3 regions of the Faecalibacterium sp. BIOML-A4 genome follow, and region 3 is predicted to be linked to each of the others. Evidence: riboswitches for the same ligand, from Rfam matches in the RefSeq annotation. Region 3 holds a riboswitch; each other region holds the start of a gene.
The links. Region 3 has a riboswitch for thiamine pyrophosphate ahead of thiW (energy coupling factor transporter S component ThiW). Riboswitches for the same ligand answer to the same signal wherever they lie in the genome.
Positions count from the first base shown of each region.

Region 1: another riboswitch for thiamine pyrophosphate. It lies ahead of GKG34_RS04320 (energy-coupled thiamine transporter ThiT); the one in region 3 lies ahead of thiW (energy coupling factor transporter S component ThiW).
Region 2: another riboswitch for thiamine pyrophosphate. It lies ahead of thiD (bifunctional hydroxymethylpyrimidine kinase/phosphomethylpyrimidine kinase); the one in region 3 lies ahead of thiW (energy coupling factor transporter S component ThiW).

Region 1 is NZ_WKZG01000004.1:130,069-132,263, reverse strand. It holds gene GKG34_RS04320 (energy-coupled thiamine transporter ThiT) at 113-742, opposite strand; TPP riboswitch at 825-924, opposite strand; gene GKG34_RS04315 (sporulation transcriptional regulator SpoIIID) at 1,035-1,283, shown strand; gene sigG (RNA polymerase sporulation sigma factor SigG) at 1,334-2,101, opposite strand.
Region 2 is NZ_WKZG01000015.1:45,805-47,999, forward strand. It holds gene GKG34_RS10805 (D-isomer specific 2-hydroxyacid dehydrogenase family protein) at 1-607, shown strand, start outside; gene GKG34_RS10810 (TIGR00730 family Rossman fold protein) at 649-1,185, opposite strand; TPP riboswitch at 1,281-1,388, shown strand; gene thiD (bifunctional hydroxymethylpyrimidine kinase/phosphomethylpyrimidine kinase) at 1,445-2,195, shown strand, end outside.
Region 3 is NZ_WKZG01000011.1:26,676-28,870, forward strand. It holds gene GKG34_RS08800 (precorrin-8X methylmutase) at 1-48, shown strand, start outside; gene GKG34_RS08805 (hypothetical protein) at 211-447, opposite strand; TPP riboswitch at 634-741, shown strand; gene thiW (energy coupling factor transporter S component ThiW) at 1,031-1,546, shown strand; gene thiM (hydroxyethylthiazole kinase) at 1,562-2,195, shown strand, end outside.

The sequences.
Region 1 (2,195 bases), on a different contig from region 3:
GTAATTATACCAGCGCTTTGCCGGATTGTCAACAGCTTTTTTGGGATTTTCTGCAAAAAAATTCCCGCCGGGGAAATGCCCTTCCCGGCGGGAAAAATGACTGCGAAAAAACTTACGCTCTTGCGTTCTGCGGGTCGAAGATCTGCGGTGCGACACGGATCAGGATCACCACAAGGACCGTGGTCAGAATGGCTTCGGGCAGCATGTAGGTGGCGTTGTACACGGCACTGTACAGCCAGCACAGACCGTCCACGCTCATGTTGGAGATGCCGGGAAAGCCGATTTCGGTCATCCAGCTGAAAGCGTAGTCGTAGTCCTTCCAGACGATGTAACCGGACAGAAAGCTGCACAAAAAGCGCAGCAGGCACACCACAAAGGCGCTGACACCGACACCCACGGTGCGGCTGCGGAAAGGCTTTGCGATCAGGCAGGCAAAGCCCAGAACCGTGAAGGCCAGAAGGTAGTCCAGCAGCACGCAGCCCACCTGTGCCGTGAGGGTCTGGCAGTATGCCAGATTGCCAAGGCCCTGCACAAGCTGGATCAGGCTGTTGACGAAAGCGGTCATGATGCCCCACTTTGCGCCGTGGCGGTAGCTCATTACCAGAATGGGCACCATGCTGAACAGGGTGATGGAACCGCCGTGGGGCATGAGCGGGATCTGGATCATGCTCAAAACGGTGGACAGGGCGATCATCAGCGCACCCTCCACCAGAATGCGGGTTTTGGAATAGGTTTTGGTCATAGGGATTCCTCTTCTCAGAACAATAGTACACAAAAACAAAATGCGCCCGCTTTCCAGCAGGCGCACGGGGTTTGTGAAAGAACGGACAGTTCTGCAAACTCCCACGCCGGCATTGTCCGGTCAGGTAAAAGGGTACTCCGCAAAACGCGGATCTCAGCCTTTCGGCACCCCTGTTTTTATGTCCATGCAAAAGTATAGCGCGTCCGGCGCAAAAGTCAAGCCCCGGCGGAACATATCTGCCCCGGCCTGTGCATAGGCTGTACCATAAGTTCACAATGGGAGGAGTCTGGATATGAAGGGAGACCCCGAACAGAGGGCGGTACAGCTGGGCGAATATATCGCGGCCAACCGGGCCACAGTGCGTGCGGCGGCAGCGGTGTTCGGGTGCAGCAAGTCCACCGTGCACAAGGATGTTGCGGTGCGGCTGCGGACGCTGCAGCCGGAGCTGTTCCGGCAGGTGCGGGCGGTTCTGGCCTGCAATAAGGCAGAGCGGCATCTGCGCGGCGGTGCGGCCACCCGGCGCAAATACAGCCGCAGATAAAAGACGGCACACTTCCGAACAAAACGGAAGCTGTGCCGCCTTTTTTAGGTTCAGTCCCGGGTGCGGAACTGGCTCAGTGCGCCTTTTTCCAACCGGCTGACCTGTGCCTGACTGATGCCGATCTCCTGTGCCACCTCCATCTGGGTCTTGCCCTGCAGGTAGCGCAGCTCCATGATCCGCTTTTCCCGCGGGGTCAGCCCGGCCACGGTCTGCCGGAACTGCAGCCCGCTGATCCAGCTGTCCTCGCCGTCCGGGTCCCGCACCTGATCGATCACATACATCGCATCGCCGCCATCGGTGTACACCGGCTCTTCCAGACTGATCGGCTCCACCACCGATTCCAGCGCCGCCGTCACTTCCCGGCGGGTGAGCCCGGCGCTCTGGGCAATCTCGTCCATGGTCGGCTCGCGGCCAAGCTGCTTTTCCAGCGCTTCGCGGCTCTGCATGGCCCGGTAGGCGGTATCCCGCAGGCTGCGGCTCACCCGCAGGGCATTGTTGTCCCGCAGAAAACGCCGGATCTCGCCAATGATCATGGGCACGCCGTAGGTGGAGAAGCGCACCGGCTGGGCGGGGTCAAAATGATCGATGGCCTTGATCAGGCCGATGCACCCCACCTGAAACAGGTCGTCCAGATTTTCGCCGCGCTGGGCGAACCGCTGCACCACGCTGAGCACCAGCCGCAGGTTGCCTTCCACCATTTGTTCCCGGGCTGCTGCATCACCGGCGTGGGCGCGGGCCAGCAGCTCCCGTTTTTCGGCTTCGGTCAGCACAGGCAGCTTTGCAGTGTTCATGCCGCACAGCTCCACTTTGTTGTACATCCAAACGCCCCCGGTCTGTTTTGATCTTCACCGGGAGTATGGGATGCGCAGCGGCATTGTATGCGTGGAAAAAACTGTGCGCTTTCCCGTTTGG
Region 2 (2,195 bases), on a different contig from region 3:
CAAAGTGCTGGGCATCCGGGACTACGGCGACCGCGGCGTTGTGGAGTACGTCCTGCATGAGCTCACCGGCATCCTGCACGGTTTTGGGATGCCCATGCTGCGGGACGAGCCGGTGGAGATCACCGGGCTGAAGGTCGGCGTCATCGGGCTGGGTGTGTCCGGCAAAATGATCGCCGATGCACTGCAGTTCATGGGTGCCGACATTGCCTATTACAGCCGCACCCGCAAGCCGGATGCCGAAGCTGTGGGCATGGCCTATAAGCCGCTGGCACAGCTGCTGACCGAGAGCGAGGTGGTGCTCACCTGCCTGAACAAGAACGTACTGCTGTTGGGCAAGGACGAATTTGCACAGCTGGGCGCAGGCAAGGTGCTGTTCAACACCTCCATCGGCCCGGGCTTTGACTCTGCTGCTCTGGAACAGTGGCTTGCTCTGCCGGGCACCCACTTCTTCTGTGACACCCGTGCCGCTGCCGGCCCGGTGGGCGAAGACTTCTTTGCCCGTGAGAATGTGCATTGCGCGAATGTTTCTGCCGGACGCACCAAGCAGGCTTTTGTGCTGCTGAGCCAGAAGGTGCTTGCAAATATCCGCACTGCACTGGGAGAATGATATAAAAAGGAAACGCTTCCCGGCCGGGGAAGCGTTTCCTTTTAGGCTTTATTCAAAATTGTTGTGATCTCTTCCAGATTCGCCGCAAATCGGATGCCCTGCTGGCGCTGCGGCGTGGAAAGGCCTTTCTCGATCATTTTGGCAAGCAGTGCTTTCAGGCTGTCGTAGTAGCCGTTCAGATCATACAGGATGCAGGGCGCGTCCAACTGGCCCAGCGAGACCTTGGACATTACCTCTGCGATCTCTTCCAGCGTGCCGGTGCCGCCGGGGAATGCGATGAAGGCATCGCCCAGCTCGATCATCTTCGTCTTGCGCTCGGTCATATCCTTGGTGACAATCAGCTTGGTCAGGCCATCGTGCTGCAGCTCCTGCTGCACAAAGAACTGCGGTTCCACACCGGTCACCGTGCCGCCTGCATCCAGCGCGCTCTGGGCAAGCTGGCCCATCAGGCCGCTGCGGGAGCCGCCGTACACAAGGCGGTGCCCGTTTGCACCGATCCAGCTGCCCAGTTCCCGGACAGCTTCCGCCAGCGCAGGATCATTGCCCGCATTTGCTCCAAGATAGACCGTGATGTTCATGGTATTTCCCCCTTTGTTTTTTCCATTTTACCACGCAGCGGGCCGATTGAAAAGGGCCATCCCCTTGCAAATGCAGCGGCACTGTGGTATTCTTGAACGCAGAAAAAGGGAGCCTGCAAAAGCAGGCTGAGAGTGGGCTGTTTGCCCAGACCTGTGACCTGATTTGGACAATGCCAACGTAGGGAGATACTGCTGCTTCAAAGTGCGGAGGTGCCTCTTTGCGGGCATTTCCGCATTTTTTGCAAAGGAAGTTGTAACCATGAAAACTGCATTGACGATTGCCGGCAGCGATTCCAGCGGCGGTGCTGGCATCCAGGCCGATATCAAAACCATGACTGCAAACGGCGTGTACGCCATGAGCGCCATTACCGCACTGACTGCCCAGAACACCACAGGTGTGACCGGCATTTTTGAAGCCACGCCCGAATTTCTGGCACAGGAGATCGATGCCATTTTTACCGACATCTACCCGGATGCCGTCAAGATCGGCATGGTATCCTCGGCAGAGCTGATCGGTGTGATCGCCGAAAAGCTGCACACCTATGGCGCAAAGCATATCGTGGTGGACCCGGTGATGGTTGCCACCTCCGGCTCCAAGCTGCTGCGGGACGATGCCGTGCAGGCACTGACCGAAAAGCTGCTGCCCATGGCAGAGGTGGTCACCCCCAACATTCCGGAGGCTGAGATCCTTTCCGGCATGAAGATCACCGATGCGGCCGGAATGGAGGCCGCTGCAAAGCTGATCAGCGAGAAATACCACTGTGCCGTGCTGTGCAAGGGCGGCCACCAGATCAACGATGCCGACGAGCTTCTGTGGCGGGACGGCTGCGGCAAATGGTTCCGCGGCAAGCGCATTGCAAACCCCAATACCCACGGCACCGGCTGCACCCTGTCCAGCGCTATTGCGTCCAATCTGGCAAAGGGCTATGATCTGGATGCATCTGTGGAGCGCGCAAAGGCCTACATTTCCGGCTGTCTTTCTGCCATGCTGGATCTGGGCCACGGCTCCG
Region 3 (2,195 bases):
TCTGCCACCGAAATGCTGGACCCCTCTGCCAGAGGGTGGAACGGATAAGGCGGAAACAGCATAACATCAAAAACCCGGAACCCTTTTTGAGCCGTTTTGGCCGAGAAAAGGTTCCGGGTTTTGTTCATGATTTTTTCAGAGAGCTATTTTGCAACAGCCCCATTTTCACGGAAAAGGTCCGAACCGAGCACGGCATCCACACTGCCGGCATCAGGCTGCGGGGAACGTCTTGTTCCACACTTCGATCACCTTGAACTTCGGGGTCCAGCCTTCGGGCTCAAAGCGGTCGCCCTTGGCACCCATGGTGCCCTGCTCGGTGCACCACTGTGCGGCCTTGGCCATATCAGGGTCGGTCACATCCGCAAAGGCGGGTGCGCACACGCTCAGCACCATGCACAGCGCCACGAGGGCTGAGAGCAGCCTTTGGGTCAGGGTCGTCTGCTTCATACGGAATTCCTCTTTTTTGCTTACGGGGGGGGTATGCGTCCACCTTGAAAATACCATAGTTCACCTTCTTTTTCAATAAAACCTGCGTGAAACGCCCCAAAACCTGCGTGAAAAACGTTTTGCAACGCTGTGCGCGCCTTTGCCCCCTCTTGCAATTTGTGCGCAAAGGGTGTAAAATACAGTCACAATCAAATACAGGGGAGCTTGTGAAGCAGGCTGAGAGGAAGTACTTAAACTTCGACCCTTTTACCTGATGCGGATAATGCCGCCGTAGGAAGTCAGAATGGATGATTTTTTGCAGGAGGCACCGCGGAAGGTGTCTCCTGTTTTTTGTTGTGTACCTATTACCATTAAGGAGGATACCTTGTACTTTTCTGCGGAAGTGCCGCAGCGGGCTGAGGGGGAGCGCCCTGAGCTTTGTGACCGTCAGCGATGGGAAGCCGTGTTCCGGCGTGAGAGGAGACCAGAAAGTCTCGACCGCTTCTTATAGTTCCTGCGCCGGGTCTGGCACCGGGTGCGGGCTGTTTGCGGAGGCGCTGTATGGTTTTGCTGCTTCCGCAGGTTTGGAGAGGAGCCTTGCCTTATGAAAAAAATCTCTGTGAAAAAGCTGGCGCTGGCCGGCATGCTGTGCGCTCTGTGCGTGGTGGGCAGCGTATTCAGCTTCCCCATGTTCGGCAGCAAATGTGCACCCATCCAGCACATGGTCAATGTGACCTGCGCGGTGCTGCTTGGCCCGTGGTGGGGCGTGGGCGTGGCCTTTGTGGCCTCGCTGCTGCGCAATCTGCTGGGTCTGGGCAGCCTGATGGCCTTCCCCGGCAGCATGTTCGGCGCACTGCTGTGCGGCCTTGTGTACCATAAGACCAAAAACATCCTTGCCACCATGGTGGGCGAGGTGTTCGGCACCAGCATTCTGGGCGGCCTGTGCGCTTACCCGGTGGCCATCTTCCTCATGGGCAAGAGCGCCGGCGACATCGCGTTCTATGCCTACATCGTGCCGTTCCTCATCTCCACTGCAGTGGGTTCCATCATTGCGGGCGTGCTGGTGTACAGCCTGCAGCGCTCCGGCGCTCTGCACAGCATGCAGAAGAGCCTTTCCTGACGGAGGGGCACCCGAATGTTCAAAACAGAATTCGAGAACCTGCGCCGCACCTGCCCGCTCATCCATAACATTACCAACTACGTCACCGTGAACGACTGCGCCAACATGGTGCTGGCCTGCGGTGCTTCGCCCATCATGGCCGACGATGCCGCCGAGGTGGAGGACATCACCACCATCTGCGGCGGTCTGAACATCAACATCGGCACCCTGAACAGCCGCACCATCACCAGCATGCTGCTGGCGGGCAAAAAGGCAAACCAGCTGGGCCATCCTGTGGTGCTGGACCCGGTGGGTGCGGGTGCATCCCGCCTGCGCACCGACACGGCTTTCCGCCTGCTCCGGGACGTAAAGTTCACCGTGATTCGCGGCAACATCTCGGAGATCAAAACGCTGGCCTCCGGCGCGGGAACCACCAAGGGCGTGGATGCCGATGTGGCCGATAAAGTTACTGAGGAAAATCTGGACAGTGCCGTGGCCTTTGCCAAGGCCTTTGCAGCCCAGACGGGTGCCGTTATTGCCATTACCGGTGCCATCGACATCGTGGCCGATGCCGAAAAAGCCTACTGCATCCGCAACGGCAATGCTATGATGAGCAGCATCACCGGTACGGGCTGCCAGCTTTCGGCCCTCACGGCGGCGTTCGTTACCG